2 linked regions of the Pseudosulfitobacter pseudonitzschiae genome follow. The protein of the gene in region 1 binds, or shares a complex with, the protein of each later gene. Links are inferred from orthologs where the notes say so. Each region holds a gene or a part of one and is shown on either strand. Other genes may lie near its edges.

Region 1 (8,753 bases):
GGCGCAAGCCGACACAATCAACGCCGCCGCCACCGGTATGGATGTGGTAATTACCATGCTGCCCAACGGCGCAATTTTGCGCGATGTAGCGGCCCAGATCATTCCGCTGATGTCCAAGGGCGCGTGTTTTATCGACTGTTCCACCGTAGACGTGGACAGCGCAAGGGCCGTGGCACAAGACGCTGAAAAGGCAGGGATTCTGGCCGTAGACGCCCCCGTTTCGGGCGGCGTTGGCGGCGCCTCGGGCGGCACGTTGACCTTTATGGCGGGCGGCAGTGCAGATGCCTTTGCCAAGGCCGAACCGCTGTTTGACATCATGGGCCAAAAGGCGGTGCATTGCGGCGCGGCAGGTGCCGGACAGGCCGCCAAAATCTGCAACAACATGATCCTTGGCGCCACCATGATCGCCACCTGCGAGGCCTTTGCGCTGGCCGACAAACTGGGGCTGGAGCGACAGAAGATGTTTGACGTGGTCAGCACATCCTCGGGCTATTCATGGAGCATGAACGCCTATTGCCCCGCCCCGGGTGTCGGGCCGCAATCGCCTGCGGACAACGATTACAAGCCGGGCTTTGCAGCCGAACTGATGCTGAAAGATCTGGGGCTGAGCCAGCAGGCCGCCGAAACCGCCGACGCGGACACGCCGATGGGGCAACTGGCGCTGTCGTTGTATAAAACCTTTGTCGAGGACGAAGGCGGCAAAGGCCGCGATTTCAGCGCGATGCTACCACGGTTTTCCAAACGTGGCCGCGGCTGACAGCCTAAGGAACCGTTTACACGCATAAGGCGTTATCCCCTGAACCATGCGTCCTTGGGGGGCAACGCAACCATGAGCCAGAACTCCACGGCTTTGCCGGTCGTCGGCATCTTTATCATCATGCTGATCTACGGGCTTGTCGCTGCGGCCTCATTTCTGATTCCGGTTACTGCGGCCGTGCTGGCCTATTTCGTGCTCAGCCGTCCGCGTCGCGGTCTGGAACGCCTTGGGATTCCCAGTGCGCTGATCGCATTTTGCTTTACCGGCCTGATCATCAGCCTGATTTCCCTGTCACTTTATTACTTTTCGTCACCTGTCAGCATGATGGTGCGGGACGTGCCCGAACTGCTGGAACAAATGCAAAACCGCATCGGTGCGGCACAGAATGGCACGATCAAGGCCGTGGCGGAAGCCGCTGAAGCTGTTGATAACATGATCGAAAACAGCGACGGTTTGGCGCAAAAACCCGTCGAAGTGGCCGTCGTGGACGAGGACAACTCGAAACGCCAGATCCTCACACTTGCGCCGCAACTGGTCAGCCAGTTGTTGTTTGCGGTGCTTTTGCTGTTCTTCCTGCTCAGTTCGGGCGACTTTTTCCTGCAACGCGCCGTGGAAAGCATCGGCCAGACCAAGGACAAGACCCGCGCGCTGGAGTTTGTCACCACAATTGAGCGCAGATTGGGCCGCTATCTGGGTGGCATCACCCTGATCAACGCAGGGCTAGGGCTAACCATCGGCTCATGCCTGTATGCGCTGGGTGTGAACCAATATATCGCAATTGGCGTGATGGCCTTTGCGTTGAATTTTATTCCTTACTTCGGGGGCTTGGCGGGGGCGTGCATCGCGGCCCTTTTGGCGTCGTCGCAATACGGTGCAATCTGGTCGCCAGTGCTGGTTTTTCTGGTCTACATGACTTGCACCAGCATCGAGGGACAAGTGGTCACGCCGCTGCTTATCTCGCGGCGGATGCACCTGAACGCGCCCGTTCTGTTTCTGGTGGTGGCATTTTTTGCCTATATCTGGTCCGTTATCGGCATGATCGTGGCGGTTCCATTGCTGATCGTGGCCAAGATCATTCTGGACGAGATCGAGCCGATGCGCCATCTGGGCCGGTTTCTGGGCGATGCACAAGACATCGGAGCCAATTCACAAACGAAACTGGAAATGGACATTCTCAAACAAGGAACAAAATCCAAATGAAACATCTCCTCATCCTTGTCGCGTCGGTTGCTGTTGCCAGCACAGGCTTTGCCGTGCCCGCCCTTGCCGCCACCGCGACCCCCCGCGTCCACATCAAAAGTGATCCGGTTTTGCTGATTAAGAACGACAAAAATAACCCCGGAAAATCCGAAAAAGGCAAAGCCAAGGGCAAGGGCCCCAAAGCCGACAAGCACAATGACGGACCGAAGAAAGCCAAAAGCCACAAAGACACAAACCGAGGACACGTCAGAGGCAATAACGGTCCCCGCAAGTCCCGCGACCGCACCGATCTGGACCGCGTCGCACGCGAAATCCTGAACGTACAGGCCCCAAAAGACCGCGACCTGCGCAGCATCATCACTGCACTGCCGCTGGCGCTGTTGGGACTGGACACGGTTTATGCCGATATTCCCGAAGAAGCCCGCTTGCGCTATCGCAACTGCCCCCCCGGTTTGGCCAAGAAAGACCCGCCTTGCGTTCCACCCGGACTGGCCAAACAAGGTGTGACCTATGAACAATGGGTGGATCATGACGACCGCTACTATGACCGATTGCTGAATGACCGAGTAGACATCTACCGCGACCGCGACATTCAGCCTTATGATCAGTTGCTGCTGAGCTCCGGTCAGATCGCAAACCTTTATGATCTGGCACCTGCGCCCTTGAACCAGCGCTACGCGCTGATTGACGGCATGCCAGTACTTCTTAGCATGAGGGAGTACGATACTTTATTGAAAGTCAATAGCTTGGCGCGCGTTGTTGATCTACCCGACGGGGTGGGTCTGGCGCCTACAGCAGCGCTGACACAGGCCGAGATTCAGCGTATGTACCGTCTGCCAGCACCCGCCACCGGATATAACTATGCAACTGTGAACGGCGAAGTTCTGGTACTGGAGGATGACGCTTTCGAGACGCTGCAACTGATCCGCATCGCTCGCGCCGTTCTTTGACGCCTCAGGGTCGCCGCCCTATTCGGCGGCGACCTTGCGACCTTGCAGCATCGGTTTGAGATAACGGCCCGTGTGGCTGGCCGCGACTTCAGCGACCTCTTCGGGGGTGCCTGTGGCCACCACCTGCCCGCCGCCGTCACCGCCCTCTGGGCCGATATCGATCAGGTAATCGGCGGTTTTGACCACATCCAGATTGTGTTCGATCACCACGACCGAATTGCCCTGATCCACCAGTTCGTGCAGTACTTCCAACAGCTTGCGCACATCCTCGAAGTGCAGGCCGGTGGTAGGTTCATCCAGAATGTAAAGCGTCCGGCCCGTCGAGCGTCTGGCCAGTTCTTTCGACAGCTTTACCCGCTGCGCCTCGCCACCTGAAAGGGTCGTCGCTTGCTGGCCCACCTTGATATAGCCCAGCCCGACGCGCATCAGCGCGTCCATTTTTTCACGGATCGACGGGACCGCCTGAAAGAAGGTTTGGGCGTCTTCCACCGTCATATCCAGCACGTCAGCAATCGACTTGCCCTTGAAGGTGACCTCAAGCGTTTCGCGGTTGTACCGCTTGCCCTTGCAGGTTTCACATTCGACGTAAACGTCGGGCAAGAAGTGCATTTCGATCTTGATAACACCATCGCCCTGACAGGCCTCGCAGCGCCCGCCCTTGACGTTAAAGCTGAAACGCCCTGGCTTATAGCCGCGCGCCTTTGACTCAGGCAGGCCCGCAAACCAATCGCGGATCGGGGTAAAGGCACCGGTGTAAGTCGCTGGATTCGACCTCGGGGTGCGCCCGATGGGGCGTTGGTCAATGTCGATAACCTTGTCCAGATGCTCCAACCCCTTGATCGTTTCGCAGGGCGCTGGTGTCTGGCGCGCACCGTTCAACCGCATCGAGGCGGTTTTGAACAGGGTTTCGATCGTCAGCGTGGATTTGCCGCCGCCCGACACACCGGTGACGCAGACAAATTTGCCCAGCGGGAAGTCAACCGTGATGTCCTGAAGGTTGTTGCCCGAGGCCTTGACCACCTTCACCGACTTTTTCTTGCCCTTCCGACGGGTCGCGGGCACAGCAATCTCGCGTGCCCCGGTCAGATACTGGCCGGTGATGCTGTCAGGGTTGGCGGCGATCTGGTCGGGCGTGCCGTGGGCCACCACGCGCCCGCCGTGCACCCCTGCCCCCGGTCCGATGTCAAAAACATAGTCCGCCTCGCGGATCGCTTCCTCGTCGTGTTCGACCACAATGACCGTATTGCCCTGATCGCGCAGATTTTTCAGCGTGCCCAGCAGCCGGTCGTTGTCGCGTTGGTGCAGACCGATGGACGGCTCGTCGAGCACATAAAGAACCCCTGTCAGCCCCGAACCGATCTGGCTGGCCAGCCGGATTCGCTGGCTTTCGCCACCCGACAATGTACCGCTGTTGCGGCTGAGGGTCAGGTATTCAAGCCCGACATTGTTCAGAAAACCAAGCCGCTCGCGGATTTCCTTGAGGATCGCACGGGCGATTTCGTTTTTCTGCTTGGTCAGGTTGTCTGGCACGGTTTCGCACCACGCATAGGCCTCGCGGATCGACATTTCGACCACCTGACCCGCGTGCAGCAATTCGTCCGGCCTGTCGGCAGGGCCGATTTTCACAGCAAGCGCCTCGGGGCGCAAACGGTAACCGTGGCAGGTACCGCAGGGGCGGTTGTTCTGATAGCGTTCGAACTCTTCGCGGACCCAGTTGCTGTCGGTCTCGCGGTAGCGACGTTCCATATTGGGAATGACCCCTTCGAACGTGCGCGTCACCGAATAAACGCGCCCGCCTTCGTCGTAACGGAACGGGATTTCGTCCTTGCCCGAACCGAACAGGAACACCTGTTGCACATGCGCATCCAGATCCTTCCACTTGGTCTGAGGGTCAAATTCGTAATGCTTTGCAATGGCTTCAATCGTTTGCAGGAAATAGGGCGACTTGCCCTTGCGCCACGGCGCCAGCGCGCCGTCGTAAATCTTCAGGTTCTGGTCGGGCACCACCAAACGTTCATCAAAGAACAGCTCGACCCCCAGCCCGTCGCAATCGGGGCATGCGCCAAAGGGCGCGTTGAAGGAGAACAGGCGCGGTTCGATCTCGGGGATGGTAAAGCCGCTGACGGGGCAGGCGAATTTCTCGGAAAACGTCATGCGTTCAGGCTCGTCCGCGTCGTCATTGCCACCGGCCCCAACCGGCGCGGTTTCCAGAACGGCGATGCCGTCGGCCAAATTCAGCGCAGTGCGCAAGGAGTCAGCAAGTCGCGTTTCCAGCCCCTCGCGCACCACAATGCGGTCCACGACCACGTCGATGTCATGGCGGAATTTCTTGTCCAGCACCGGGGGCTCGTCCAGATCGTAAAATTCACCGTTCACCTTGACCCGCTGATAGCCTTGCTTGCGCAACTCGATGAATTCCTTGCGGTATTCGCCTTTGCGGTCGCGGATGACCGGCGCCAGAAGATAGGCGCGCGTGCCCTCCTTCATCGCCATCGTACGGTCGACCATGTCCTGAACCTGCTGTGCCTCGATGGGCTTGCCGGTGGCGGGCGAATAGGGCGTACCGACGCGGGCGAACAACAGCCGCATATAGTCGTAAATCTCGGTCACGGTGCCGACGGTCGAGCGGGGGTTCTTCGACGTGGTCTTTTGTTCGATCGAGATCGCGGGCGACAGGCCACTGATGTGGTCCACGTCCGGTTTTTGCATCATGTCAAGGAACTGGCGCGCATAGGCAGACAGCGATTCCACATAGCGGCGCTGCCCTTCGGCATAGATCGTATCGAAGGCCAGCGAGGATTTGCCCGACCCCGACAGGCCGGTGATCACCACCAGCTGGTCGCGCGGAATATCCACGTCAATGGATTTCAGGTTGTGCTCGCGCGCACCGCGCACTTCGATGTTTTTCAGCTCTGCCATATCCGCCCCAAGGTTAACGGTCTGTACATAGGTGCCCGTGGCGGATTCTCCAATGATAAAAACAGAACCAATGGGGAACATGGCTTGACCACTGACACAATATGTCAGCAGCCGCCCTCTACGGGGGGCTGGACCGACTCGCAAAGGCGTGATCTTTTGACCGCATATTGAACGGCACATTTTTTGAAGAGGGTTTGAACATGCGTTTTCTGCTGGCAGTTTTTGGTGTGTTGGGTCTGCTTGCGCAGCCTGTGATGGCGCAAGATCGCTCGAATACCATTTTGGTCCTTGATGGATCAGGGTCGATGTGGGGACAGATCGACGAAGTGGCCAAGATTACCATCGCCCAAGAGGTTGTGACCAAACTTTTGACGACCATCCCCGATGATCAGCAGTTGGGGCTGACAGTCTACGGCCATCGCACCCGTGGCGACTGTACCGACATCGAAACCATCGTGGCACCCGGCCCCGACACCCGCAATGCCATCGGGGCAGCCGTCCGCGCGATCAAACCACTGGGCAAGACACCGATGACCGATGCGGTCATCGCCGCAGCCCAAGCGCTGCGCTACACCGAAGAAAAGGCCACCGTTATTCTGGTCTCGGACGGGATCGAAACCTGCAACCCCGACCCTTGTGCAGCTGCGCGCCTGCTGGAAGAGGCAGGCATCGATTTCACCGCCCATGTCATCGGCTTTGACGTCACCGACGCCGAGGCCTTGGGACAGATGCAATGTCTGGCCGAGGAAACAGGCGGCACCTTTCTGACCGCCGCCAACGCAGACGAGCTGACCACTGCCCTGACCACCATCGCCGCCACGCCAGAGCCCGCACCGGTGCCCGTCACCACCACGATGCGCGCGGTCGAGGGTGACGCCAGCGCGCCGCTGCTGGAGGATCCGGTGCTGTGGACCGTGACCGGACCGGATGGGTCCGCTTTGACCACCGACCAGCAGGTTAACCCGCTGGTGCTGGACCTGCTGCCCGGTGCCTACAAGATCACCGCCTATCGCGCTCAGGTCGAAACGGCGCTGGAAGGCCAGTTGCAAGTGATTGCGGGCGAGGATGCGACCCTGACGGTTGTATTCGAAAAACCCGCCGTGACTGCAACGCTCGAGGCGGCGGACACTGCACCGATGGGTGACACCATCCCCGTAAGCTGGGCGGGCCCCGCCGAACGGAATGACTATGTTGCCATCGCTGACCCGCAAGACGACAGAAACCGCGCGATCAACTATTCTTATGTACGCGACGGCAACCCAGTCAGCCTGTTGATGCCCCCACGCGCAGGCACGTTCGAACTGCGCTACTACCAAAAAGACGGCACCATCATCGGCACCCGCCCGATCACCGTCACTCCCGTCACTGCTACACTTGAGGCAGCGGACACAGCCGTGGCAGGCGCCTCTGTCGCGGTCACATGGAGTGGCCCCGATTACAACAGTGATTTTATCGCAGTGGGCGCACCTGGCGCGGCATATACCAACTACGCCTATACCCGCGACGGCTCCCCTGCCTCGCTGCCGATGCCCACCGAAGCGGGCACCTACGAGCTGCGCTATATCATGAATCAGGACCGCACTGTGATTGCCAGCCGCACGATCACCGTGGTCGATGTGAAGGCCAGCGTCACCCCGCCCGCCGAGGCAATCGCGGGGTCGGTGGTTCCGGTCCCGTGGGAAGGGCCGGATTACAAGAACGACTTTATCGCCATCGGCAAGGTCGGTGAGAAATACACCAATTACACCTACACCCGCGACGGGTCGCCCGTGCAACTCACGATGCCGACCGAGCCGGGGGAATACGAGGTCCGCTATGTCCTCAACCAAGACCGCGAAGTGATTGCCACTGCAATGATCACGCTGACAGAGGTGAAGGCCAGCGTCACCCCGCCCGCCGAGGCGGTCGCGGGGGCGGTGGTGCCGGTCCCGTGGGAAGGGCCGGATTACAAAAACGACTTTATCGCCATCGGCAAGGTCGGTGAGAAATACACCAACTACACCTACACCCGCGACGGGTCGCCCGTGCAGCTGACGATGCCGACCGAGCCGGGGGAATACGAGGTCCGCTATGTCCTTAACCAAGACCGCGAAGTGATTGCCACTGCGATGATCACGCTGACAGAGGTGAAGGCCAGCGTCACCCCGCCCGCCGAGGCAATCGCGGGGGCGGTGGTTCCGGTCCCGTGGGAAGGGCCGGATTACAAAAACGACTTTATCGCCATCGGCAAGGTCGGTGAGAAATACACCAACTACACCTACACCCGCGACGGGTCGCCCGTGCAACTGACGATGCCGACCGAGCCGGGGGAATACGAGGTCCGCTATGTCCTCAACCAAGACCGCGAAGTGATTGCCACTGCGATGATCACGCTGACGGACGTCAATGCACAGATTACCGCGCCGCAGGGCGCGGTGGTGGGCGCGACCGTCGTCGTCCCATGGGAGGGACCGGACTATCGCAGCGATTTTATAGCCATTGGCAAACCCGGCGAGAAATACACCGGCTATACCTATACCCGCGACGGCACGCCTGCGCGGGTGGAGATGCCGCCCCTGCCCGGCGACTACGAACTGCGCTATGTGTTGAATCAGGGCCGCAAGGTGATTGCCACTGCGCCGGTGACTGTCACTGACATCACCGTTACGCTGAATGCACCGCAAAGCGGGGCGGCAGGCAGCAAGGTCGCAATCCCCTTTGACGGGCCGGGGTATCAGCGTGACTATATCGGCATCGGCGCACCGGGGTCCGAGGCCTATGAAACTTATGTCTATGCCAGAAAGGGCGAAATCGCGCTGCTGACCCTGCCTGAAACACCGGGCGACTACGAGCTGTTCTATGTGATGAACGCGGGCAGGCGGGTGATGGCGCGCCAGCCCTTTACTGTCACGCCCTGACCGATGCGCGCTGTGCTGCCAGAATAAGAT
Region 2 (9,352 bases), 490 kb from region 1 along the record:
GGAGCCGACAGCCATGACCACCCAGCAATCACATCCAATGGGCAGTGCCGAATTTATCGCGTTGATGGCCATGATGTTCGCCACAATTGCGTTTTCCATCGACGCCATGTTGCCCGCCCTGCCCGAAATTGCCGACGAGTTGACCCAAGGTGATCCGGGACGTGCAGCATTGATCCTGACTCTGTTTGTGATGGGCATGGGGCTGGGCACATTTTTCACGGGGCCGCTGTCGGATGCTTTCGGGCGCAAGCCCGTCGTATATGGAGGTGCGGTTCTGTACATCTCTTCCGCAGCCTTCGCGTGGTGGGAAACCAGTTTCGAGCTGGTCTTGCTGGCGCGGTTCCTTCAGGGCCTTGGTGCGTCGGGCCCGCGCGTGGTGTCACTGGCGATTATCCGTGATATGTATGAAGGCCGCGAAATGGCGCGGATCATGTCCATCGCAATGATGATCTTTACGCTGGTTCCGGCCTTTGCGCCGGCGATGGGTGCCGTGATCATCGGCTTTTCCGGCTGGCGCGGGATTTTTGGAGCTTTTGTCATTTTCTCACTGATTTGCACGCTGTGGCTGGGATTTCGCCTGCCCGAAACCCTGCCCCCGTCCGAACGCCGCCCGCTGCGGTTGCGCCTGATGCTGGGGGCCGTGCGCGAGATGATGGCCCACCCCACGGTGCGCCTGTCGATCGTCGTGCAAACGCTGACAATGACTTTGCTGTTTTGCACGCTAACCATGATCCAGCCGATCTATGACGAAGTTTACGGACGCGGCGATACCTTTCCCTATTGGTTCGGCCTTGTGGCGCTGATCTCGGGCGGGGCAAGCCTGACCAACGCGCTGGTGGTGGTGCGTCTGGGAATGCGCCGATTGGTGACATGGGCACTGGGGTCGCAGATCGTGCTGGCGGGGCTGATGTTGCTGCTGACCTCGGGGCATTTCGAGGGCGAGTTTTACCTGTTCCTGTTCTGGCAATTCTCGCTGTTCTGCACGGCCAGCTTTTCCGTGGGCAACCTGAACGCAATCGCGATGGACCCGATGGGACATATTGCGGGCATGGCCGCCTCGGTGATCGGGTCGATTTCAACGGTGGCGGCAGCGATCATCGCCTCGCCGATTACGCTGCTCTCTAACGGCACGGCGCAACCGCTGGTACTGGCCGTGTTGGTGTTGGCATCCTGCGGCTATCTGTTGATGTTGCGGATATGGCGGATCGAGGGACGTCGCCTGATCAACTAATCAGGCTTTTTTCTTGGTCTTTTTCTTCTCGGCGATGACCTTTTCGGCCAGATCACGGGCAATGGCAAAAGCCCCCTTGATCTTGTCCGCGTCGGATTTCCAGTCGCGGCGCACCACGATCTTGTTGTCCTTGACCTTGGCCAGCCCGCGCTGGTCCTGAATGAAGGTGACCAGCCCCTCGGGCGAGGCGAACTTATCGTTGTGGAACTGGATCACAGCCCCCTTCGGCCCGCCGTCCAGCTTGGCGATACCCGCGCGTTTGCACATCGCCTTGATCCGCACGACCAGCATCAGCGTGTTGACCTCGCGCGGCAGGGTGCCGAAACGGTCGATCAACTCGGCGGCGAACCCTTCCAGCTCGACCTTGGTGCTCAGACCACTGAGACGACGGTAAAGCCCCAGACGCACGTCCAGATCCGGTACATATTCCTCGGGAATCAGTACAGGAACACCCAGATTGATCTGCGGCGCCCATTGCTCGTCGGCCTCGCTCAGGCCTTCCATCTCGCCCGCCTTTATCTTGGCAATCGCCTCTTCCAGCATCGACTGGTACAGTTCGAACCCCACATCGCGCATCTGGCCCGATTGTTCCTCGCCCAGCAGATTGCCCGCACCGCGAATGTCCAGATCCTGACTGGCCAGCGTAAAGCCTGCGCCCAACGTATCGAGCGAGCCCAGAACACGCAGACGTTTTTCGGCCACCGGCGTCAGTTTCGCACGCGGTTTCGTCGTCAGATAGGCATAAGCACGGGTTTTCGACCGCCCGACACGTCCGCGAATCTGATAGAGTTGCGCCAGACCGAACATATCGGCCCGATGCACCACCATCGTGTTGGCGGTGGGAATATCCAGACCGGATTCAACAATCGTCGTGGCCAGCAGAATGTCGAATTTACCATCGTAAAAGGCATTCATCCGGCCATCCAGCTCGCCCGCCGCCATCTGGCCGTGGGCAACCACGTAAGACAACTCGGGCAACTGCGTTTTCAGGAAATCCTCGATTTCAGGCAGGTCCGACAGGCGCGGCACCACATAGAATGACTGCCCACCGCGATAATGCTCGCGCAGCAGTGCCTCGCGGATCGTGACCGTATCAAATTCGCTGACATAGGTGCGGATCGCCAACCGGTCGACGGGCGGCGTGCCGATGATCGACAGATCGCGCACCCCTGTCAGCGACAGTTGCAGCGTGCGCGGGATTGGCGTGGCGGTCAGCGTCAGCACATGCACATCCGAGCGCATCTGCTTCAGCCGTTCCTTGTGACCGACGCCAAAGTGCTGCTCTTCGTCGATAACCAGCAGGCCCAGTTCCTTGAACCGGGTGTTTTTCGCCAACAGCGCATGGGTGCCGATGACGATGTCGGCGGTGCCGCGCGACATCGCCTCGCGGGTGTCGGACGCCTCTTTGGTGCTGACAAACCTGCTCAGCGTGCGCACCTCGAGGGGAAAGCCGCGGAACCGTTCGGAAAAGCTCTTGTAGTGTTGCCGCGCCAGCAAAGTCGTGGGTGCGATCACTGCCACTTGCACGCCCGCCATCGCCGCCACAAAGGCCGCGCGCATCGCCACCTCGGTCTTGCCAAAGCCCACGTCGCCGACCACCAGACGGTCCATCGGCGCGCCGCTGGTCAGATCCCCGATCACGTCGCCAATGGCCCGCAATTGGTCGTCGGTTTCCTCATAGGGGAACCGCGCGCTGAACGCGTCCCACATGCCCGGCGGCGGTTCCAGCACAGGCGCGCGGCGCAGGGCGCGTTCGGCGGCGATACGGATCAGCTTGTCGGCCATCTCGCGAATGCGCTCTTTCAGCTTGGCCTTTTTCGATTGCCACGCGCCGCCACCCAACCGGTCCAGAAGCCCCTCATCGTGGCCGTATTTCGACAGCAGTTCGATGTTCTCGACCGGCAGGTACAACTTAGAATTCTCTGCATATTCCAGCAGCAAACATTCATGTGCGGCCCCGGCGGCGGTGATCACCTCCATGCCGTGATAGCGGCCAATGCCGTGATCGACATGCACGATCAGATCGCCCGGCGTCAGGCTGGTGGCCTCGGTCAGGAAGTTGTCGGCGCGCCGCTTGCGCTTGGGCTGGCGGATCAGCCGGTCGCCCAGCACGTCCTGTTCGGAAATCACGGTCAGCTGTTTGCCGTCCACCGGCCCCTCAAAGCCGTGCTCAAGCGCCCAAACCACCAGATGCAGCCCACGTTTTCCGATGCGCGTCGCGTCAGTAACGGGAATTGTCTCGGCCAGCCCCTCGTCCTCGATCAGACCGCTCAGCCGTTCACGCGCGCCTGCCGAATAGCTGGCGACGACAACGGGGCCATCTGCCAGTTTTGCTTTAATATGGGCCACCAAAGCCCCGAAAAGACTGATATTTTCCTGTTGTCGCTCGGGTGAGAAATTGCGCCCGATGCGCCCGCCCGCATCCACCACGCCCAGACCGGTGGATTGTGCCAGCGCGCGAAACTGCACCACGCGGCGACCCGCCACGGCGGTTTCCCACGCAGCATCGTCCAGATACAGCCCCTGCGGTGGTGCGGGTTTATAGACCGAATCCATCTTCGAGCGGTTGACCATCGCCAGCCTGCGCGTCTCGTATTGGTCGGCGATTGTGTCCCAACGCGCCAGTCGGGTCGGTGTCACCTGATCATCCAGCGTGATCGACGCATCGGGCAGATAGTCGAACAGCGTCTCCAGATGGTCGTGGAAAAACGCCAGCCAATGTTCTGCGCCCTGATGTTTGCGACCTGCGCTGATCGCCTCGTAGAGCGGATCATCGGTGCCCGCCGCGCCAAATTCCAACCGGTAATTCTGGCGAAACCGCGTCACCGCCGCGTCGTCCAAAATTACCTCGGAGACAGGCGCCAGTTCGACCACGTCCAGCTTTTCCGTAGTGCGTTGGGTCGCCGGATCAAACCGCCGCGCCCCGTCCAGCACATCGCCAAACAGGTCCAGCCGCACCGGCCCCAGATCGCCCGGCGGGTAGATGTCGATGATACCGCCGCGCACCGCGTAATCGCCCGGCTCGGTCACTGTCGGCGATTGCACAAAGCCCATGCGCACAAGAAACCCGCGCAACGCCGCATCGTCGATCCGGTCGCCCACCCGCGCCGCAAACGCAGCCTCGCGCAGCACAGAGCGCGCAGGCAGCTTTTGCGTGGCCGCGTTCAATGTGGTCAGCACTATGAATTTATCCGGCATCCCGTGCGCCAGTGCCGCCAGCGTTGCCATCCGCTGCGCCGAAATGTCGGCATTGGGCGACACGCGGTCATAGGGCAGACAATCCCATGCGGGAAAGATCACCACAGGCACATCAGGGGCAAAAAACCGCAGCGCATCACGCATCGCCACCAGCCGTTTGTCATCGCGCGCCACATGGCACACCGGGACACCCCGCGCCAGTTCGGCCAGAATACGTGTGGCGTCAAACCCTTCGGGTGCGCCGGATACGGTGATATGTGCAGGGTCAGTCATCAGCGCGCTTCATGTGGGGCAGCCACCCCAACTGTCAACCACCCAACGCGCCGATGCTCAGGTTCTGGTACATTCCCCACATCGCCGTGACAAAAATCGCCAGCATCCCGACTGCCTGCGTATAGGTCCGGTGTCGTGTCAAACGACGGCGCAGGCCCTCGCCGCTTAGCTGGTCGCGTTCGATCAACCGCGCGGTGGACAGGTTCAGCGCACCAACCAATGACATCGGAAAGGCCAGCAAAAATACCGCTTGGGCAAATTCGATGTCATAAACCCAGCCCAACAGCACCAGAACCGTCAGCACAAAACAGACCAGCCCCAGCAGCCACAATCCAGACAGACGCGCGATATACAAAAACCGGTTCACGTTGATCCGCACCAGATCTTCCAGATCTTCCTCGGTCTGGCCGCCGGATTTGCGTGCCCGTGCAACCATGTCAAAGGGCACACCCAGCACCCAGTGACTGGCCGTGGACCACACGACCGCAAGGGCGATCCAGTACCAGAGGTTGGAAAATGACCGCATATCGATCAGCTCGAAAATCGTTTGGTGCCAGTTCAAAGCCGCTGCCCTTTGCGTGGGTGTCGCTTCTCATACCGCTGCTCTGCGCCAATTCCTACCCTTGCACGGTGCAATTTTACGTGGCACCCAACAATGACTTTCAAAAAGGCAACACATCATGCGCCCAACGCTTGCACCCTATCCCGCAACCCGCCTGCGCCGCACCCGCGCGACACCCCAGATCCGCGCACTGGTGCGCCAGAACACGCTGACGGTGGATGATTTCATCTGGCCGGTGTTCGTGCGCGCGGGCGACGGTATCATGGAGCCGGTCCCGTCCATGCCGGGCGTGTTCCGCCGCTCGGTCGACAAGGTGGTCGAGGCCGCACGCGAAGCTGCCGATCTGGGGATCAACGCGATCTGCCTGTTTCCCTATACCGGGATCGAAGACCGCACCGAAGATTGCGCTGGCGCATGGGATCCCGACAACAACACCAACCGCGCCATTCGCGCGATCAAGGCGGCGGTACCAAACATTGCGGTGATGACTGATGTGGCGCTGGACACCTATAACATCAACGGCCACGACGGTTTTGTCGAAGATGGCGAGATCGTCAACGACCGTTCGGTCGAGGCACTGGTCAAGATGGCGCTGGCGCAGGCCGACGCGGGGGCGGATATTATTGGCCCATCCGATATGATGGACGGGCGGATCGGCGCAATGCGTGCGGCTTTCGAAGCGGCAGGCCACCAGAACGTGATGATCCTCAGCTATGCAGCCAAATACGCCAGCGCCTTTTACGGGCCCTTTCGGGATGCTGTGGGGGCGTCGGCGGCGCTGACCGGCGACAAGAACACCTATCAGATGGACCCTGGCAACGCGGACGAGGCCATGCGCCTGATTGAACGCGATCTGGCCGAAGGCGCCGACATGATCATGGTCAAACCCGGTCTGCCCTATCTCGACATCTGCCGCCGTGCCCGCGACACCTTTGGCGCGCCGACCTTTGCCTATCAGGTTTCAGGCGAGTACGCGATGATACAAGCCGCCGCGCAAAATGGTTGGATTGACGGCGACCGCGTGATGATGGAAAGCCTGACCGCCTTCAAACGCGCGGGCTGCGACGGAATCCTGACCTATTTCGCACCCGCTGCGGCACGGCTTCTGGCCAAAGGTTAGCGTGCTTCATCTTGCCTGACAAACCCCGGGGGAGCGCCGGATGGCGCGGGGGCAGAGCCCCGCCCGCAGCAAGCGCGCTGAAAAACAACAGGCACAGCACCGCCCATCGGCGCGTTCCTGCGTGACAGGTGGCAATCTTGCGCCTATAGTTTTGGCCAAGACCGGACAACCGGCACACGAGCAACAATCACAGGCGGTTCACAATGACCCTATCCCCTCTCTCACGTCGGGCTTTTACCCTCGGCGCACTTTCCTCCACTGTGGCACTGGCGGCCTGCGGCAACGGCATCGGTGGGCGCGGTCCGGCCACCATTGACGCGCGCGTTGATGCGACGCTGGCGGAAATGTACCGGCTTTACCCCAACACACAGTCTCTGGCGCAAAAGGCGAACGGCATGTTGGTCATGCCCTTGGTGACAGAAGCAGGCCTTGGTCTGGGCGGCGCTTACGGGCGCGGCGCGCTGCGGGTCAATAACGTGACTGTGGATTACTATTCGGTGACCAAAGCGTCGGGCGGCCTGCAAATCGGCGCGCAACAATATGCGCATGTTCTATTCTTTATGACCGAAGAAGCGCTGACAGGTTTCCGACGCTCGCCCGGCTGGGCTGCGGGTGCGGATCTGGAATATGTCATTTCGGATCAGGGCGACAGCCTGAACGCCGAAACCACAACAGCACTGGCCCCCGTTCTGGCCGCCGTCTTTGGACGCGCGGGTCTGCGGCTGGGCGCAACGCTGGAAGGCACCAAATATTCCCGGATCATTCCCTGATCACGAATGGCGGTCTGACAGATATTCAGATCGCATTTAAGATAACACAAGCACCCGCCCCAAAAGCGGGTGCTTTTTCTTACGCCCGCCGGATGGCAGCCAGCGTGTCAGGCAGCCCGTCCCGGCAACAAGCGGTTGGTGCGGTCTTCGATCACGAAAACGCTGCTTTCGATGGAATTGATCACTTCGCTCAACTGTCGTTCGGCACGGTGAAGCCGGTTGACGATTTCGTTCAGCCCGTCGACGTTCGAGGCATATTTCGACTGCTCGATTTTGCACATCACACGGCTCATTTCCAGACCGGACATCACCCGGCGCATGTCCGTGGACATTCCGCGATAGACCGATGCAGCCTTGATAACGCGCAGCATGGATGTGTGTTCATGCAACAAACACTCTGCCTTGAGCACGCTCAACCGGTCGGATTCTGCGGCAAGATCCATCCCTTCGACGGCAACATCGTCGCCAAATTGCTCTGCCACCTCTTCGATCAGCACCCGCGTGCCGGCGTTAAAGCGTGCCACTGCGGTGTGGGTCACGCCCTCGTCGACGGCGGCGCGGAACCGCGACAGGATATCCCCCAGTGACTTAGCCATAACCTGATGATTGTTCGAAATAACGCTGATCGGGCCATTGGCCCCCTCAAGACTGCGCGCCTGAATACTCAGGTTGTTGGGGATCAACGCGGTGCTGTGGAAAATCTGGTCAACCTTGTCGCCATAGCTGCGCATTTTCTGCACAGCCTCCGACAAAGCGCCCATCGCCTGCAAGGTTGGGTCAAACCGGTGCCGCAACCCATTGCTGCGCGCCTCAAGCTCTTGGGTCAGGGCAACGCTCATGAAGGTCGCATAATCAGGATAGCCAAGTTCGCGCAGATTTTGCAGCAACACCGCCTGGGATTGCTCTGGTGTGATACGGCCTGCAATCTCATCGCTGCGCAGCGCGGTATAAATCTCGCGTACCTTTTCAAACACCGCACTGCCGGGTTTCAAGCGCATCGACAAATAGCCGTCTTCCAGTGGCAGCACCACAGCGTACACCCAGTAGTGGGTTTGATCGGCCGCAAGGTTCTTGACATAGGCACCGACAGGGCGCCCCGCCGCAATCTCCTGCCACATCAGATGGAACATGCCCGACGGCATATCGGGATGGCGCACGATCTTGTGCGGGGCCCCTTTCAGCGTCGACCAGTCATATCCCGAAACATGCACAAAAACGCTGTTGGCCGCCTGAATCACCGCGCGCGTGTCGGTGCGCGAGAAAAACAGTTTTTCCAATGTGAACCGGTCGGTGTCACGTGTGGGATGATCGTTGGACAAGGTGCGGCCTTCAACTGGGGGTATCTGCGCCCAGCCTAGCTGTGCAAAGTTTCCAGTTGGTTAAGTGGTACGATCAAAATGGCTCTGGCAGCGCCCCGCCAGAGCCGTCGCAGCCTTAGCCTGCCGCCCGCAGGCGTTTGATCAGACTTGAGGTGTCCCAGCGGCCGCCCCCCAGTTTTTGCACGTCCTTGTAGAACTGGTCGACCAGCGCCGTCACCGGCAGCGACGCGCCGTTTTCATCAGCAGTGTCCAGACAAATCCCCAGATCCTTGCGCATCCAGTCCACGGCAAACCCGTGGTCGAATTTGTCGTCCAGCATGGTTTCATAGCGGTTGGCCATCTGCCAAGAACCCGCAGCACCCTGACTGATCACCTCGACCACGGCGTGCCCGTCAAGTCCCGATTTTTCCGCGAAATGCAGCGCTTCGGACAGGCCTTGTACCAGCCCCGCAATCGCGATCTGGTTGCACATCTTGGCTTTCTGGCCCGCGCCGCTTTCACCGATGCGACGACAGATTTTGGAATAGACCTCCATCACCGGCAAGGCACGATCGAACGCGCCCTGATCGCCGCCGCACATGATCGACAGCACACCGTTTTCGGCACCCGCCTGCCCGCCCGAGATCGGCGCATCGACAAAGCTAATCTGGGCGGCATCCGCCGCGGCATAAAGCTCGGATGTGACCTGCGCCGACACGGTAGTGTGATCCACAAAGATCGCGCCGCTGGTCATCCCCTTGAACGCTCCCTTTTCGCCCAGACAGACAGACCGCAGGTCGTCGTCATTGCCAACGCAAGACATCACAAAGTCGGCACCCTTGGCCGCCTCGAACGGCGTTTTGGCCATCGCTCCGCCATGTTCATCGACCCAATTCTGCG

Evidence for each region.
Region 2: the proteins of uvrA (region 1) and mfd are in contact, whole or in part, in a crystal structure (PDB 4DFC), measured with the Escherichia coli proteins. The link is inferred for Pseudosulfitobacter pseudonitzschiae from one-to-one orthologs.

The regions. Positions count from the first base shown.
Region 1 is NZ_CP022415.1:1,154,830-1,163,582, reverse strand. What follows is about bases 2,726-6,161. They hold uvrA (excinuclease ABC subunit UvrA), read right to left. Parts: upstream 5,827-6,161; coding sequence 2,926-5,826; downstream 2,726-2,925. Other genes in these bases: SULPSESMR1_RS05555 (VWA domain-containing protein), read left to right, coding at 6,027-6,161; SULPSESMR1_RS05565 (transketolase), read left to right, coding at 2,726-2,907. In the rest of the region: mmsB (3-hydroxyisobutyrate dehydrogenase), read left to right, coding at 1-757; SULPSESMR1_RS05570 (AI-2E family transporter), read left to right, coding at 830-1,957; more of SULPSESMR1_RS05565, read left to right, coding at 1,954-2,725; more of SULPSESMR1_RS05555, read left to right, coding at 6,162-8,723; SULPSESMR1_RS05550 (MFS transporter), read right to left, coding at 8,713-8,753. UniProt on the Escherichia coli protein: The UvrABC repair system catalyzes the recognition and processing of DNA lesions. UvrA is an ATPase and a DNA-binding protein. A damage recognition complex composed of 2 UvrA and 2 UvrB subunits scans DNA for abnormalities.
Region 2 is NZ_CP022415.1:1,645,255-1,654,606, forward strand. The notes cover bases 1,032-5,066. They hold mfd (transcription-repair coupling factor), read right to left. Parts: upstream 4,703-5,066; coding sequence 1,232-4,702; downstream 1,032-1,231. Other genes in these bases: SULPSESMR1_RS08005 (multidrug effflux MFS transporter), read left to right, coding at 1,032-1,231; SULPSESMR1_RS08015 (component of SufBCD complex), read right to left, coding at 4,737-5,066. In the rest of the region: more of SULPSESMR1_RS08005, read left to right, coding at 14-1,031; more of SULPSESMR1_RS08015, read right to left, coding at 5,067-5,264; hemB (porphobilinogen synthase), read left to right, coding at 5,383-6,384; SULPSESMR1_RS08025 (YSC84-related protein), read left to right, coding at 6,588-7,154; SULPSESMR1_RS08030 (PAS domain-containing protein), read right to left, coding at 7,262-8,473; SULPSESMR1_RS08035 (NAD(P)-dependent oxidoreductase), read right to left, coding at 8,589-9,352. UniProt on the Escherichia coli protein: Couples transcription and DNA repair by recognizing RNA polymerase (RNAP) stalled at DNA lesions. Mediates ATP-dependent release of RNAP and its truncated transcript from the DNA, and recruitment of nucleotide excision repair machinery to the damaged site.